4 regions of the Enterobacter sp. 6722112 genome follow, and region 1 is predicted to be linked to each of the others. Evidence: predicted binding sites of a transcription regulator. Region 1 holds the regulator's gene; each other region holds the start of a gene.

What was found. Region 1 encodes LexA, which represses DNA repair genes until DNA is damaged. Its sites were predicted from a motif close to TNCTGTATGTACATACAGNA; they were not measured.
Region 2: a site for LexA is predicted at 2,704-2,723, ahead of mutH (DNA mismatch repair endonuclease MutH). Genes of this name have one in related genera too.
Region 3: a site for LexA is predicted at 1,951-1,970, ahead of umuD (translesion error-prone DNA polymerase V autoproteolytic subunit). Genes of this name have one in related genera too.
Region 4: a site for LexA is predicted at 2,513-2,532, ahead of dinB (DNA polymerase IV). Genes of this name have one in related genera too.

The regions. Positions count from the first base shown of each region.
Region 1 is NZ_JBZWGR010000007.1:42,977-47,187, forward strand. It holds gene plsB (glycerol-3-phosphate 1-O-acyltransferase PlsB) at 1-674, opposite strand, end outside; gene AC4OVU_RS01600 (diacylglycerol kinase) at 829-1,197, shown strand; gene lexA (transcriptional repressor LexA) at 1,306-1,914, shown strand; gene dinF (MATE family efflux transporter DinF) at 1,978-3,315, shown strand; gene AC4OVU_RS01615 (CsbD family protein) at 3,435-3,644, shown strand; gene zur (zinc uptake transcriptional repressor Zur) at 3,692-4,204, opposite strand.
Region 2 is NZ_JBZWGR010000007.1:3,372,031-3,376,241, reverse strand. It holds gene lplT (lysophospholipid transporter LplT) at 1-168, shown strand, start outside; gene AC4OVU_RS17550 (NADP(H)-dependent aldo-keto reductase) at 262-1,302, opposite strand; gene AC4OVU_RS17545 (YgdI/YgdR family lipoprotein) at 1,435-1,653, opposite strand; gene mutH (DNA mismatch repair endonuclease MutH) at 1,782-2,474, opposite strand; gene rppH (RNA pyrophosphohydrolase) at 3,158-3,688, shown strand; gene ptsP (phosphoenolpyruvate--protein phosphotransferase) at 3,701-4,211, shown strand, end outside.
Region 3 is NZ_JBZWGR010000004.1:93,209-97,419, forward strand. It holds gene ltrA (group II intron reverse transcriptase/maturase) at 101-1,588, opposite strand; gene umuD (translesion error-prone DNA polymerase V autoproteolytic subunit) at 1,994-2,425, shown strand; gene AC4OVU_RS00915 (Y-family DNA polymerase) at 2,425-3,696, shown strand; gene AC4OVU_RS00920 (ParB family protein) at 3,778-4,211, opposite strand, start outside.
Region 4 is NZ_JBZWGR010000007.1:728,812-733,022, forward strand. It holds gene AC4OVU_RS05005 (NADH:ubiquinone reductase (Na(+)-transporting) subunit D) at 1-402, shown strand, start outside; gene nqrE (NADH:ubiquinone reductase (Na(+)-transporting) subunit E) at 409-1,005, shown strand; gene nqrF (NADH:ubiquinone reductase (Na(+)-transporting) subunit F) at 1,016-2,239, shown strand; gene nqrM ((Na+)-NQR maturation NqrM) at 2,242-2,442, shown strand; gene dinB (DNA polymerase IV) at 2,550-3,608, shown strand; gene pepD (cytosol nonspecific dipeptidase) at 3,664-4,211, opposite strand, start outside.

The DNA of each region.
Region 1 (4,211 bases):
GCTTTGGAAGCCAGCAGCTTGTTGAACAGATCCTGACGTGCCGGGAGACGTGGTCCAACGGCCGCCAGACGCTGACGTGCAAAGTGCATACGCGCAACGCGCGCCAGCTTTTGCGCAATGATTTTGTCAGTGCCGTGTTCATCCGCCATGCGGCGCAGTGAAACGGAAGGTGAGAAGCGGACAAAGCTGTCGCGTCCCAGCCAGGAGACGGCGAAGAACTTCTGAATGCCGTTGAGCATACGCAGCGGCGGGTTCTCTTCCCCTTTTTCGCGCCCCGGACGACGGCCAAACATCACCGACACCGGCACCATCTGCACATCCAGATCGGGGTTGCTGCGGTGCAGATCGAGGTAATCATGGAACAGCTTAATGGACTCTTCTTTCGGCGTGTAATAGGTGAACACGCGCGGCCCGCCATGGATGAACACGTAGCGCGGCAGCAGCGTACCGTCGACTTCCAGCGGTTCAAGCGGGTCAGGTAAATCGTGCGCCAGACATTGAGCGCGAAGCGTCAGCAGGTCTGCCTTCGAGTTATAAGGCAAAACGTACATAATAGGGCGCGACGTATCGAGCCCTAATTCCAGCGCAGGTTCTGCTGGGATAGACTTACTTTTTACCAGGACGCTTAATGGTAAATTAAGTAATTTGTAGTAAATTCGTGGCCAGCCGGACATAAACGATGTAAAGCCTCTGGTTAATAATGCAATTGCGGCGCAAGGATAACAGAAAGCGCGCAAAATTTCTGTTGTTACCCGTCATACTTCAGGTTGCAGCAAAACGCGCTGCGGCTTTAGTTACAGACGCTATTTATCATAAAAGGTTCTTTTAATGGCCAATAATACCACTGGGTTAACTCGAATCATTAAAGCTGCCGGTTATTCATGGAAAGGTTTCCGCGCGGCATGGGTTAATGAAGCCGCTTTCCGCCAGGAAGCGGTTGCCGCAATCGTTGCCGTTGTCATCGCCTGCTTCCTTGATGTTGATGCTATCACCCGCGTACTGCTCATCGGATCTGTCCTTCTGGTGATGATAGTGGAAATTCTGAATAGCGCTATTGAGGCCGTTGTTGACCGAATCGGGTCGGAATTCCATGAACTGTCTGGCCGGGCGAAAGACATGGGTTCCGCTGCCGTACTGCTGGCGATTATCACTGCGGCGATCACCTGGGTCACGCTGCTTTGGTCGCATTTCCGATGAGCCTCGAGGAATAATTAAGTCCCTGGTTTTTTGTGCAGTTTTTGGTTCCAAAATCGCCTTTGACTGTATATACTCACAGCATAACTGTATATACACCCAGGGGGCGGTATGAAAGCGTTAACGACCAGGCAGCAAGAGGTGTTTGATCTCATTCGGGATCATATCGGCCAGACGGGTATGCCACCCACGCGTGCAGAAATTGCGCAGCGTCTGGGCTTCCGTTCTCCTAATGCTGCCGAAGAGCACCTTAAAGCGCTGGCGCGTAAGGGCGTGATTGAGATTGTTTCCGGCGCCTCACGCGGCATTCGTCTGCTTGTGGAAGAAGAGAGCGGTATTCCACTGGTGGGCCGCGTTGCCGCAGGTGAACCTCTGCTGGCGCAGCAGCACATCGAAGGGCACTATCAGGTTGACCCAGGCATGTTCAAGCCGAGCGCCGATTTCCTGCTGCGCGTTAGCGGAATGTCCATGAAAGATATCGGTATTCTGGATGGCGATCTGCTGGCGGTACACAAAACGCAGGATGTGCGTAACGGGCAAGTCGTGGTGGCGCGCATTGATGATGAAGTGACGGTTAAGCGCCTGAAAAAACAAGGCAATACCGTGCAGCTTCTGCCTGAAAACAATGAATTCTCCCCGATTGTGGTGGATCTCCGCGAGCAGAGCTTCTCTATTGAAGGGCTGGCGGTCGGCGTTATCCGCAACGGTGAATGGCTGTAATCTCTTCCTGACAGGCTGTAGTTCCTCTACAGCCTGGCCTGTTTTCTGATTCCGGTAATTTCCATGGCATTGCTAACTTCTGCCGATAAGGCGTTGTGGCGTCTTGCGCTACCGATGATTTTTTCCAATATTACCGTTCCTCTGCTGGGGCTGGTGGATACGGCGGTTATCGGGCATCTCGATTCGCCGATTTATCTTGGCGGCGTCGCGATCGGCGCAACGGCGACCAGCTTCCTCTTTATGCTGCTGCTTTTTCTGCGCATGAGTACGACAGGCCTGACGGCCCAGGCGTATGGTGCAAAAGATCCCCTGCGTCTGGCGCGTGCGCTGGTTCAGCCGCTCATTCTGGCATTCGGTGCCGGCGCGTTAATCGTTCTGTTGCGTACGCCGCTGATTGATCTTGCGCTCCATATTGTAGGCGGCAGCGATGCCGTACTGGAACAGGCCCGGCGGTTCCTCGAAATTCGCTGGCTCAGCGCGCCCGCTTCACTGGCAAACCTGGTCCTGCTGGGCTGGCTGCTGGGCGTGCAGTACGCCCGCGCGCCGGTGATCCTGCTGGTGGTGGGCAACCTGCTTAACATTGTGCTCGATCTCTGGCTGGTGATGGGGCTGCACATGAACGTCCGGGGCGCGGCGCTGGCCACGGCGATTGCCGAGTACGGTACGCTGCTGATCGGTTTGGGGATGGTCTGGCGCGTGCTGGCGATGCGCGGTATCACCCTGGATCTGCTGAAATCGGCCTGGCGCGGCAACATTCGAAAGCTGCTGGCGCTTAATCGCGACATCATGCTCCGTTCGCTTCTGCTGCAACTCTGCTTTGGTGCATTAACCGTTTTTGGTGCGCGTCTTGGGCCTGAGATCGTTGCCGTCAACGCAGTGCTCATGACATTACTGACCTTTACCGCTTACGCGCTGGATGGTTTTGCTTACGCCGTGGAGGCGCATTCAGGGCAGGCCTATGGCGCGCGTGAAAGCGGCCAGTTACGTGAAGTCTGGCGTGCTGCCTGTCGTCAGGCGGGCCTGGTAGCGCTGGTCTTTGCTCTGGTGTACGCCTGTTTTGGTGGGCATATTGTCGCGCTACTCACCTCGTTGCCCGCGCTACGTGAGCTGGCCGATCGCTACATCCTCTGGCAGGTAGTATTACCGGTGGTGGGCGTGTGGTGCTATTTGCTGGACGGCATGTTTATTGGTGCGACGCGAGGGGCGGAGATGCGCAACAGCATGGCCGTCGCGGCGGCGGGGTTCGGCCTGACGCTGCTAACCCTGCCGTATCTCGGCAATCATGGTCTGTGGCTGGCGCTGGCGGTGTTTCTCTCACTGCGTGGCCTTTCGCTGGCCGTTATCTGGCATCGTCACTGGCGAAACAATACCTGGTTTCCAGCCCCGCACGATATATCGTAACGGTTAAAGATTCCGAATATAAAAACAACTGCCGAATCCTTAACTACAATAATAATCACGTCCAGCAGAAAAGAACGAAGCGGACGATACTCATAGACGCTTAACACGAGGACACGATTATGAATAAAGACGAAATCGGCGGCAACTGGAAGCAATTCAAAGGTAAAGCGAAAGAACAGTGGGGTAAGCTGACAGATGACGATATGACCGTCATTGAAGGTAAGCGCGATCAGCTGGTAGGTAAAATCCAGGAGCGCTACGGTTACGAAAAAGATCAGGCGGAAAACGAAGTCAAAGACTGGGAAACCCGTAACGACTACCGCTGGTAACCGGCACTATCCCCAAGGGCGGCCCTGAGCCGCCTTTTTCTTTGGCTTTAACGCGGCTTTTTCTTCACCAGGATAGAGTGATCGTGCTGACAGGCATCCTGATGGCGGCATGACTCCACCTCCACGCAGGCAGAACATAAGCCGTGGGCTTCAATCACGTTATGGCGCAGCGCAAAGCCCATTCTGGCTGCCAGCGTATGCATAATATCTTCCACACCTTCCGCACACTCTTCCTTCACCACACCACAGCGATCGCAGATAAACATGGCGGACGTGTGAGTTGGCTGGTCAAAAAGATGGCACAGCACATAGCTGTTTGTTGATTCCACTTTATGCACAAACCCTTGCTCCAGCAGGAAATCCAGCGCCCGATAAACGGTCGGCGGTTTTGCCTGCGGCTCGCTTTCACGCAGCAGATCGAGCAGATCGTAGGCGCTGATGGCACCCTGTTGCAGGCTCATCAGACGCAGTACCTCAAGGCGCTGCGGGGTCAGGCGCACATTGCGTTGCGCGCACAGCTTTTCAGCTTGCGCTAACAGCTCTTTTGTGGACTTGTCCATCGGGCAC
Region 2 (4,211 bases), 3.3 Mb from region 1:
GCCATTGCGGTGCAAAACCTTGGTGAAAACATGGCGATGTTACTGATGCTGGGGATTTACTCGCTGGCGGTAAAAGCAGGTGCGCCGGTCGTGGCAATCGGGGTAGGATTCGGCGCGCTGTTCGCGCTGGCGATTAGCGGTCTGTGGGTCTGGCAGCGTCGTCGTTGAATTGTGCGGCCTGATGCCCTCACCCCGGCCCTCTCCCACAGGGAGAGGGTGAAAACCCTAAAAACGGCAACGCACGTTGCCGTTTTGCTTTTATTACGGTGCCGGGTAGGTATAAACCTGATGCACCGCTTCAATCTCCGCTAATACCTCTTCACTCAGGTTCAGATGGAAACTCTCAATATTTGTTTTCAACTGATCCATCGTCGTTGCGCCGAGCAGGGTACTCGCCACAAACGGCTGACGACGCACGAAGGCCAGCGCCATCTGCGCCGGATCGAGTCCGTAGCGTTTCGCGATATCCACGTAGGCCGCAACGGCTTTTTGCGTCTGCTCGCCGCTATAGCGGGTGAAGCGGCTGAAAAGCGTGTTACGCGCACCAGCCGGTTTCGCGCCGTTCAGGTATTTGCCCGTCAGGGTACCGAAGCCCAGACAGGAGTAGGCGAGCAGCTCCACCTCTTCGTACTGCGTCACCTCCGCCAGACCCACTTCATAACTGCGGTTCAGCAGGCTGTACGGGTTCTGAATGGTCACGATGCGCGGCAGATCGTGTTTATCGGCCAGATGCAGATAGCGCATCACGCCAAACGCCGTCTCGTTGGAAACGCCGATGTAGCGGATCTTACCCGCCCGCTGGCACTCCGTGAGCGCTTCCAGCGTTTCCAGCAGGGTAACTGCCGGAGCACTTTCGTTCCAGGTGTAGCCAAGCTTACCGAAGCAGTTCGTCGGACGCTGCGGCCAGTGCACCTGATAAAGATCGAGATAGTCGGTTTGCAGGCGCTTGAGGCTGGCATCCAGCGCGGCACGGATATTCTTCCGATCGAGGATCTGGTTAGGGCGGATCCCGGCATCGTTATTACGGGAAGGGCCGCTGACTTTGGAGGCGATGACCAGCTTTTCGCGATTACCGCGTTTCGCCAGCCAGTTGCCGACATACGTTTCAGTAAGACCTTGTGTTTCCGGGCGGGGAGGAACGGGGTACATCTCCGCCACGTCAATCAGGTTAATGCCCTGGCTGACGGCGTAATCGAGTTGTGCATGGGCATCGGCTTCGCTGTTTTGTTCACCAAATGTCATGGTGCCCAACCCCAGTTGGCTAATCTCCAGAGCGCTGTGGGGGATACGGTGATAATGCATAGCCGGTTTCCTTTTTTAGACATACAGACTGCGTCAGGAACCTCCCGACAAAGGAATATAAACATGGCAGAGGGAAGGCAAAAGGGGAAGGAAAAAATCAAAAAGGCCAGCAAGCTACTGACCTTTATCTGTTTAACGCTCGATGATCTGGGAGACTTCGTCGCGATTAATCTGCATTTGATTGCCTTCGCGATCGCGGTAACTCACCAGACCGGTATCGTCGTCGACTTCGGGTTTGCCATCGGTCAGGATCATACGACCATCTTTCGTTGACATGACATAGTCGCTGCTGCAACCCGATACCGCAAACGCTAAACCGACTGCTGAGATAATTACTGCCCATTTTTTCATCGTTCTCATCCTCACCTGGCTCGTATCAAATCATAGTGTAGTAATAACCTGATATTACGACAGGTGAAAGGGGGGAAATCTTAAAAAGGAGGAGATTATGTTAGCCGGAGCGCAAAATTGGTAAAAAACTATGTTTTCAACAGGAAGTGGCGTGCCAGCAGCGCCCCGGTGAAATTCTTTTTAAGATAGAAACCGCGCGGCAGCGTCAGGATCGGTTCGCCCTGTGCGCCTACCGCTTCAGTGAGCGCTTTGCTGTTGGCGGCTTTGGGACGAAGTTGCAGCACTTCGCCATGCCGGGCGGTGATACGCTCAACCTGTCCCAGCACAATCATGTCCATCAGCTCTTCCCAGTCCTGGGAAAGCTGTCTCTCCTCTTCTTCATTCGGGCTCCAGAGCAGCGGGGCGCCAACGCGACGCTCAGCCAGCGGGATCTGCCTGTCGCCCTCAACGGGTACCCACAACACCCGCTTCAGCTTATGCCTGACGTGGCTGGTTTCCCATGTCACTCCGCTGTTACCCGTGAGCGGCGCAACGCAGACAAAGGTGGTTTCCAGCGGCCGCCCCTGGCTATCGATGGGGATCGTCTTCAGTTCCACCCCCAGCGCCGCAAAATCTTGCTCGGGTTTACTGCCCGCGCTTGCGCCCAGCCAGCGTTCCAGCAACACGCCGATCCAGCCCTTATCACGCTTTAGATCGTTAGGTATCGTCAACCCCGCCATCACGGCCAGCTCGCCCAGTGAATAGCCTGCCAGGCGTTGTGCCTGCTGGAGCAACTGGGCTTCACTGACGGGAGGAGAGAGCAGTGGGGCGAGAGATTGCATGCTAACGACCTTTTGATTAAAAAATGAGCTGATATTTTATCCCTTGTGGACAGAGTTTACCTTTTTCTGTGCACCTATTCCATGTGGATGATTTATATCATCTTTTTTAGAATACAATCCGTCCCGCGGCGGCTAAAAAACAGGTTGTGCAATTCTGGTCACTGACAATAAACAGGATCTTACACCATGTTATCCACAGAAAAATGGGATAACTGGGAATAACTGCCACTACTGTTTCAATTTACAGCCTTGACGTGCGATGAAAATCGAATTTTCACACAAATTGTGCCTAACTTATTGGCACAAACTGTGGATAAAACCGACGCTGTTCGATCTTTCATCAGCAGGAGGATCTTTGATGTGATGATCGTCACGTTTATCGCCCTGGATACCCTTAATTTCAATATAATCATATGAATTTAAATGATTTGTTATAAGCGGGGTAAATTGGCGGCTCGTCGGGTTACAAGGTTGTTCATCGGTAATTCCGCACTTCTTCACAACTATATCCACAGAAAAGGTGAATAAAAATGGTCTCTGTCGCCCGCATCTGTTTATAACTCCGCACTAAATTGTGAGTTATTCAAATGTTATTAGGTTGCAGGCCTGTAAGAGAGTGGTTTACCGCCTCCCTGTAGTGTGAAACAATCATTCATATATCAGATTTAGTTTGGGGTAGTCCGGTGATTGATGACGATGGCTACCGCCCAAACGTAGGAATAGTAATTTGTAATCGTCAGGGCCAGGTGATGTGGGCCCGGCGATATGGTCAGCACTCCTGGCAGTTCCCGCAAGGCGGGATCAATCCCGGAGAGTCCCCAGAACAAGCGATGTACCGGGAGCTGTTTGAAGAGGTTGGTTTAAGCCGAAAAGATGTTCGCATCCTGGCTTCGACCCGCAACTGGTTGCGTTACAAGTTACCGAAACGTTTGGTGCGTTGGGACACAAAGCCGGTTTGTATCGGCCAGAAACAGAAGTGGTTTCTTTTGCAGTTGGTGGGCAACGATTCAGATATCAATATGCAAACCAGCAGCACGCCAGAGTTTGATGGCTGGCGCTGGGTAAGCTACTGGTATCCGGTTCGTCAGGTCGTGTCATTTAAGCGCGATGTATATCGTAGGGTGATGAAAGAGTTCGCAAGTGTCGTGATGCAGCTTCAGGAGACGCCTCCGAAGCCACAGAGCGCACCTGCCTGGCGACGTAAAAGAGGTTAAGCTACGCAAATCATGCTCACCCGCTTGCGAGAAATAGTTGAAAAGGTTGCCAGTGCGCCTCGCCTCAACGAGGCGCTGAATATTCTGGTGACGGACATCTGTCTTGCGATGGAAACCGAGGTCTGTTCGGTCTACCTGGCCGACCATGACCGACGTTGCTACTACCTGATGGCAACCCGCGGTTTAAAAAAACCACGGGGACGCACCGTCACGCTCGCGTTTGATGAAGGTATTGTTGGCCTGGTCGGGCGACTGGCGGAGCCAATCAACCTTGCCGATGCGCAAAAACACCCCAGCTTCAAATATATCCCTTCCGTCAAAGAGGAGCGGTTCCGCGCTTTCCTTGGCGTGCCGATTATTCAGCGTCGTCAACTGCTTGGCGTGCTTGTTGTCCAGCAACGAGAGTTGCGGCAGTACGACGAAAGCGAGGAGTCTTTCCTCGTCACGCTGGCAACGCAGATGGCTGCGATCCTCTCCCAGTCTCAGCTGGCAGCCCTTTTTGGGCAGTATCGTCATACCCGCA
Region 3 (4,211 bases), on a different contig from region 1:
TATCCGGCAGGCGATCTGGATTATCGTCACGCTGTTAAATATGTCGCGGTAGGGATACCCGTTACCGGATACCCCCCGCACAGATCCCGGCGTGCGCGATTTACGCACCGGGCTCCTGCCTCGGGTGTCTGGCGGTGAACCGCTCCACAGGCCATGGATGAAGAACCCGAACCCTTGGTAGCCATGCGGCTGCCAGTTTGTTTGCTTTCGTCCAGGTCGTATCATCCTTCTGGCTCCTGCGCCTGAGCGCCCGGCGCCAGAGGTTTGTTACGTGTGTCCTGAACTTCTGCATGGTGGGGAAGTTGCCCGGTACCGAGTGATAGTTCAGGTATCCCTGAACCACTCTCCTGAGCCATTTTCCCTGTTCGGGGATTGAGTAATGCCAGCGCCTTCGCAGACCGTCTTTGATGGCTTTCAGAGTTGCCGTCATCCGATCCCGGCGGGTCTTTCGTATCAGCATGAACCTGCCGTTGCGATCTTTCCCGCTGATGTGCGTGAACCCGAGGAAGTTGAACGTTTCTGGTTTGCCTTTTCCCCTGATGGCACGGTTTTCGGCAGCGAAGCGGCCGAACTCCATCAGACGGGTTTTCTCCGGGTGAACCGTGAGTCCGAACTCCCTCAGTCTGCGCTGCATGGCTATACGGAAGCGCCGGGCATCGTATCGTTTGTCGAACCCGATGACGATGTCATCGGCGTATCTGACCATTACCACATTGCCTGTGGCATAGCGACGTCGCCACTGATGCGCCCACAGATCGAAGACGTAGTGGAGGTATATGTTTGCCAGCAGCGGTGAGATGACCGCACCCTGTGGGGTGCCTTCCTCCGTTGCTCGCCATTGACCCTCCTCCAACGTCCCGGCTGTGAGCCACTTACGTATGAGCCTGATTACGCTCCGGTCGCCGATCCGATGCTCTGTGAACCTGATCAGCCATTCGTGGCTCACCCTGTCGAAGAACTGACTGATGTCGGCATCCAGTACCCAGTTTACGTTAGTGCGTACCAGCCCTGTGGCCAGTGCGTCCAGTGCATCGTGCTGGCTTCGCCCGGGTCTGAACCCGTATGAGAACCCCATAAAGTCGTTTTCATAGACTGCGTTCAGGATTTTCACCAGCGCATACTGGACGATCTTGTCCTCCAGCGAGGCGATGCCGAGCGGGCGTTGTTTTCCATCCGCTTTTGGGATGTAGTGACGCCTGCCGGGCTGCGCCCTGTAGCTGCCCTGATGTAGCCTCCGGTGCAGATCTGTTATGTTGTTCTTCATGTTTCCGGCGTAGTCCATCCACCTGATGCCATCCACTCCGGCGGCCGCTTTCCTGCTCAGGGAGAGGAATGCGGCTTCCAGTGCTTCGACTGTCAGCAGGTGGAACAATGCTGTAAACCGTTCTTTCTTCCGCTGCTTCGCAGCTTCCCGCACGCGTGACAGCCTCTGTGACATGCTTTCCCGGCTCTGTGTCCGGCGCATGTGTGGCTGTTCCGCGTTCCCCTTGGCCCCGCTCCTTCGCTCCACTGACTCCGCTCCTTTCGGGTTGTTCGCCTGCTTCGCCGCTACTATGAGCGAGTCCGACTTCTCCTCTCCGTACATCACCGGCTATGACTCCTCGTCTTCCCGGTGCGGGCCGTCTCCGACACTGGCAGATGGTCAGAGGGGAGATCTCCCGGTTCCCGCGTAGAGATCGTATTGACATGCCAGGGTCTCAGACCCCGCCGGGTCCATGTGGCACTCGCAGTATCGCACCCTATGATGTTGCCTTCCGTTAACAGTACAACGTCGGCACCCGGTAATTTAATATACATTTCGTGGCTCAATGGCTGGCCTGTCAACACCCCTGTCAACGCTTCGCCCCATACCTCGCGGTATGCAACGCATGACTCGGGGACCTTGTGGATTGCTGGTCCTTCAATGGTCGGGGACTTTCACCCCTTGATCTCTACCGGTCTCCCGGCGAACACTGTATGTATAACCAGTAAAATTAGAGTGTCAGGAGGAAAGATGAAACTACAACTTTTCAGCACCGGGAAAGAACTCCCGCCACAGGCCCATCCATTGTTTGCCGATCTGGCCAGCTGCGGTTTTCCCAGCCCTGCTGCTGACTATGTCGAGTCCGATCTGGATCTCCATGATTACTGCATACGGCATCCGAGCGCGACGTACTACCTGCGTGCCAGCGGAGACAGCATGGCCGACGGCAGTCTGTACAATGGCGATCTGCTGGTTGTGGACAGTGCTGAAAAGCCGCGGCACGGCGATATCGTTGTCGCCAGCATGCAGGGGGAGTTTACGGTGAAACGGCTTCTGCTGACGCCGCGACTGACGCTGCAGCCCATGAATGCCTCCTGGTCGCCGATTTATCCTGATCCCGACGAGCTGGATATCTTTGGCGTCGTCACGCATATCATCCACCGCCCGAGGGAGATGTACTGATGTTTGCCCTGGCCGATGTGAACAGCTTCTATGCCAGCTGTGAACGTGTTTTCCGCCCGGATTTGAAAGGAAAGCCGATAGTCGTCCTGAGCAACAACGACGGGAATGTAATCGCTCGCAGTGCCGAGGCGAAGCCCTGGATCAAAATGGGAACTCCGTGGTTTCAGATAAAAAACGAAAGATACCCGGAAAAAATATATGCGTTTTCAAGTAATTATGAACTTTACGCCTCGATATCGGCGCGCGTGATGAACTGCCTGGAGGAACTGGCCCCCAGGGTGGAACAGTATTCAATTGATGAGATGTTCCTCGACCTGACCGGCGTGGAGCACTGTATGGGGCTTGAGGACTTCGCCCGGCAGCTGCGTCAGCAGGTGTATGACTGTACCCGCCTGACCATTGGCGTGGGCGCCGGACCAACGAAAACCCTCGCAAAATCAGCCCAGTGGGCCTCAAAAGAGTGGAAACAGTTTCATGGCGTACTCGCTCTGACCAGGGGAAATCCGCAAAGGACGCGGAAACTGCTTTCACTGCAGCCGGTTGAAGAAATCTGGGGGGTGGGTAACCGTATTGCACGCAAGCTAAATGTGCTGGGCATAAAAACCGCGCTCGATCTGGCTCTGACGAACCCGGCCTTCATCCGCAAAAATTTTTCTGTCGTCCTTGAGCGAACGGTACGGGAACTGAACGGGGAAAGCTGCCTTTCGCTTGAGGAAGCCCCTCCGACGAAACAGCAAATTGTCTGCAGCCGCAGTTTTGGCGTGAAGATCACGGAGTACGAGTCACTCCGTCAGGCTATCTGTCAGCACGCAGAGCGGGCCTCTGAAAAACTGCGTAAAGAGCACCAGTATTGCCGGCATATTTCCGTTTTCATCAAAACGTCTCCGTTCGCCATTAAAGAGCCTTACTACGGCAACGTGGCTACGGAAAAACTTCTTACACCCACTCAGGACACCAGGGACATCATTGCAGCCGCTACAACGGCTCTGGAGCGTATCTGGAGGGATGGGCACCGGTATGCCAAAGCCGGAGTTATGCTGAATGACTTCACCGGCTCCGGAGTTTCGCAGCTGCAACTGTTCGACGAACGCCCGCCACGCCCTCACAGTGCTGAGCTGATGAGGGTTCTGGACGGGATCAACAACTCAGGGCTGGGTAAAGTATGGTTTGCGGGGCGGGGTATGGCCCCGGAATGGCAGATGAAACGGGAGATGCTTTCTCCTGCTTATACGACACGATGGTCAGATATTCCTGCAGCGAAACTGGCGTGAAACTATGGCGATTTCACCGTGAAATTCTCAACCTAAACTGCCTAATTACAATAAGTTAGATGTGAAATCGCCATGGCGAAATTATTGACTCAAATTTCTGTCAAGGACTTCGTTGATAGCCTTGTCCAGTTCATCCTGAATCACTTTTGACATACGGCTAAACTCATAAGTCAGCGTGCGCCCTTTCACACGCTTACGCGCGAACTTGTCCTTTTCTTCAAAAGACCAGAGTGGGGAAACCACTGACTTTTCCTTGGGAGATGGATCTATCAATGCCTGAGATGCCTGAGAAATCAGCTTCAGAATACTGGCTTTCTGTTCGTCTTCTGGTCGCTCGCCATCACTCAAAATTGCATCGAGCTGAGCTGATACAGACTGAATGAGTTCTTCAGGCGTTAATCCCTTTTCACCGAGTTTTTCATTAACTTCTAAAAGAAGTTTATAATCACTAAACGATAGCTCCGACTGAACCGGGAACAGAGAAATTAAGTCTTGCGGTACGGCCGCCGCCTGCA
Region 4 (4,211 bases), 690 kb from region 1:
GCTATTATCGCCTCGCTGGTGATCGTGGTCGATCAGCTCCTGCGCGCCTTCGCCTATGAAACCTCGAAGCAGCTTTCGGTGTTTGTCGGCCTGATAATCACCAACTGCATCGTGATGGGGCGTGCTGAAGCCTATGCGATGAAAATGCCACCGCTGGCGAGCTTTATGGACGGTATCGGCAACGGTCTGGGTTACGGCGTGATCCTGTTGACGGTTGGTTTCCTGCGCGAACTTATTGGCAGCGGCAAGCTGTTTGGCATTCCGGTGCTGGATACGGTACAGAACGGCGGCTGGTATCTGCCGAACGGCCTGTTCCTGCTGGCCCCAAGCGCATTTTTCATTATCGGTTTGCTGATCTGGCTGATTCGTACGTTGAAGCCTGAACAGCAGGAAAAGGAGTAACCGACAATGGCTCATTACCTGAGTTTATTTGTGCGCTCGGTGTTTGTTGAAAACATGGCGCTCGCTTTCTTCCTGGGCATGTGTACGTTCCTTGCCGTTTCTAAAAAGGTATCGACGGCATTTGGTCTGGGCGTGGCAGTTACCGTTGTGCTGGGGCTTTCCGTTCCGATTAACAACCTGGTATTCAACTTCGTGCTGCGCGATGGCGCGCTGGTGGAGGGGGTTGATCTTAGCTTCCTGAACTTCATCACCTTTATCGGAGTGATTGCGGCGCTTGTTCAGATCCTGGAGATGATCCTCGATAAATACTTCCCGTCGCTGTACAACGCGCTGGGGATCTTCCTGCCGCTGATCGCCGTGAACTGCGCCATCTTCGGTGGCGTCTCGTTTATGGTTCAGCGCGATTACAACTTCAGTGAATCGGTTGTGTATGGCTTCGGTTCCGGTATCGGCTGGATGCTGGCGATTGTCACCATGGCGGGGATCCGTGAAAAAATGAAATATGCCAACGTACCTGCGGGGCTTCGTGGCTTAGGGATCACCTTTATCACCACCGGCCTGATGGCGTTGGGCTTTATGTCCTTCTCCGGTGTGCAGCTATAAGGGCTAACAGATGGAAATTATTCTTGGCGTGGTGATGTTCACGCTGATAGTACTGGTGCTGTCAGGGCTGATCCTGGCGGCGCGTGCGAAGCTGGTCAATTCCGGGGATGTGATCATTGATATCAATGACGATCCGCAGAATCAGATCCGTACCCCGGCAGGGGATAAGCTGCTTAACACGCTCTCCGGCAACGGGATTTTTGTCTCGTCTGCCTGTGGCGGCGGTGGCTCCTGTGGCCAGTGCCGTGTGACGGTCAAAGAGGGCGGCGGTGATATTCTGCCAACGGAACTGTCGCATATCACGAAGCGTGAAGCGAAAGAGGGATGCCGTCTGGCGTGCCAGGTCGCTGTGCGCCAGAACATGAAGATTGAGCTGCCGGAGGAGATCTTCGGCGTGAAAAAATGGGAATGCGAAGTTATCTCTAACGATAACAAAGCCACGTTCATCAAAGAGCTCAAACTGCGTGTCCCTGAAGGGGAGAGCGTCCCGTTCCGTGCGGGTGGGTATATCCAGATTGATTGTCCGGCACACACCGTCGCGTATGCTGACTTCGATGTGCCTGAGGAGTACCGGGCAGACTGGGATAAATTTAACCTCTTCCGCTTTGTTTCCGAGGTAAAAGAGCCCGCGCTTCGCGCCTATTCCATGGCTAACTATCCGGAAGAGAAGGGCATTATTATGCTCAACGTGCGTATCGCCACGCCGCCACCGAATGTGCCTGATGCCCCTCCTGGCGTCATGTCGTCGTATATCTGGTCCCTCAAGCCTGGCGACAAAGTGACGATTTCCGGCCCGTTCGGCGAATTCTTTGCCAAAGATACTGACGCGGAGATGGTCTTTATCGGCGGCGGTGCGGGTATGGCGCCGATGCGTTCGCATATTTTTGACCAGCTCAAACGACTTGGCAGCAAGCGTAAGATCAGCTTCTGGTACGGGGCGCGTTCACTGCGCGAAATGTTCTATGACGATGAGTTTGAACAACTGGCGCGTGATAACCCTAACTTTACCTTCCATGTGGCGCTATCCGATCCGCAGCCGGAAGATAACTGGACAGGCTATACGGGCTTCATCCACAACGTGCTGTATGAAAATTACCTCAAACAGCACCCGGCACCGGAAGACTGCGAGTTCTATATGTGTGGTCCACCAATGATGAACGCCGCCGTGATTAAGATGCTAAAAGATCTTGGCGTGGAAGATGAGAACATCATGCTTGATGATTTCGGAGGCTGATTATGCTGACTTTTCTGGCGACCTTTGCGGTGTTTGTGCTGGTGATCTTCGGCATGTCCTTAGGCTGGATCATCAAGCGTAAAAGCATTCAGGGCAGTTGCGGAGGCATCTCTTCCATCGGAATGGAAAAAGTGTGCGATTGTCCGGAACCGTGCGATGCGCGGAAAAAGCGGATGGCTCGCGAGCAGCAACGCATTATTTAGTCTTCCAGGTCGGGTAAGGCAACGCCGCCACCCGACAATTCCTGCGCGCACTTCTCAACCCTCATTTGTTTACTGTATACTTATCCAGTAATAAGTGAGGGCTTACTATGCGCAAAATAATCCATGTCGATATGGACTGCTTTTTTGCCGCAGTGGAGATGCGTGACAACCCGGCGCTGCGGGATATTCCGATCGCCATTGGCGGCAGCCGGGTTCAGCGCGGTGTCATCAGCACCGCCAACTATCCTGCTCGCAAATACGGTGTACGCAGCGCCATGCCGACAGCGATGGCGCTGAAACTGTGCCCGCATCTCACTCTTTTGCCCGGACGTTTTGATGCCTATAAAGAAGCATCGAGCCACATTCGGGAGATCTTCTCCCGCTACACCTCACTGATTGAACCGTTATCGCTGGATGAAGCCTATCTGGATGTCACCCACAGCGTGCACTGCCACGGCTCCGCCACCCTGATGGCGCAGGAGATCCGCCAGACTATTTTTAACGAGCTGAACCTGACGGCATCGGCAGGCGTCGCGCCGGTCAAATTTCTCGCCAAAATCGCCTCCGATTTAAATAAGCCCAACGGCCAGTACGTCATCACTCCGGAAGAGGTTCCGGCGTTTTTAAAGACGCTGCCGCTCAGCAAAATCCCCGGCGTGGGCAAAGTCTCCGCCGCGAAGCTGGAAAGTATGGGGCTACGCACCTGCGAAGACGTTCAGCACAGCGATCTGGCGCTGCTGCTTAAGCGTTTTGGCAAGTTTGGCCGCGTACTGTGGGAACGCAGTCAGGGCATTGATGACCGGGATGTGAACAACGAACGGCTGCGTAAATCGGTCGGCGTTGAACGCACGCTGAGCGAAGATATCCATGACTGGACCGAGTGTGAAACCATTATTACGGAACAGCTTTATCCTGAGCTTGAACGACGCTTACTGAAGGTCAAACCGGATCTGCTTATTGCCCGACAGGGCATCAAACTGAAATTTAACGATTTTCAGCAGACGACGCAGGAGCACGTCTGGCCACGCCTCAACAAAGAGGATCTTATCGCGACGGCGAAAAAGGCGTGGGAAGAACGGCGGGGCGGACGAGGGGTGAGGCTGGTGGGGCTGCACGTCACCTTGCTGGATCCGCAGCTGGAGCGTCAACTGGTGTTGGGACTGTAGATTACGCTAATCGTAGGCCCGGCAAGCGTAGCGCCACCGGGCATCAAACGGCTAATTACTTAACAGGAATTGCTTTCAGCAGCTCAGTCAGCAGCGTCCAATAGTGACCGACGCTTTCAATGTGAACCTGCTCATCCGGGGAGTGTGGCCCGGTGATGGTTGGCCCGATGGAGACCATGTCCATATCCGGATACGGTTTCTTGAACAGACCACACTCCAGACCCGCATGAATAACCTGAATGTTCGGGGTGCTGTTGAACAGTCGCTGATAAGTTTCACGCACCAGTGCCATGACCGGAGAACTTGCATCCGGCTGCCAGCCCGGGTAGCTGCCTTTTGCAGACGTTTTCGCGCCGGCCAGGGTGCCCAGAGATTCCAGCATGCTCACAACGTACTCTTTACCGCTGTCGATCAGGGAACGGATCAGGCAGATGATCTCTGCGCTGTCGTCACCCATGGTCACCACGCCCACGTTCAGGGAGGTTTCCACCACGCCTTTCGCCACGTCAGAGTTGCGAATAACGCCGTTTGGCGTTGCGTTCAGCAGCTGGACGAACGTGTCACGAGACTGTGCGGTCAGCGCGGCTTTATCCGTCGTAACGG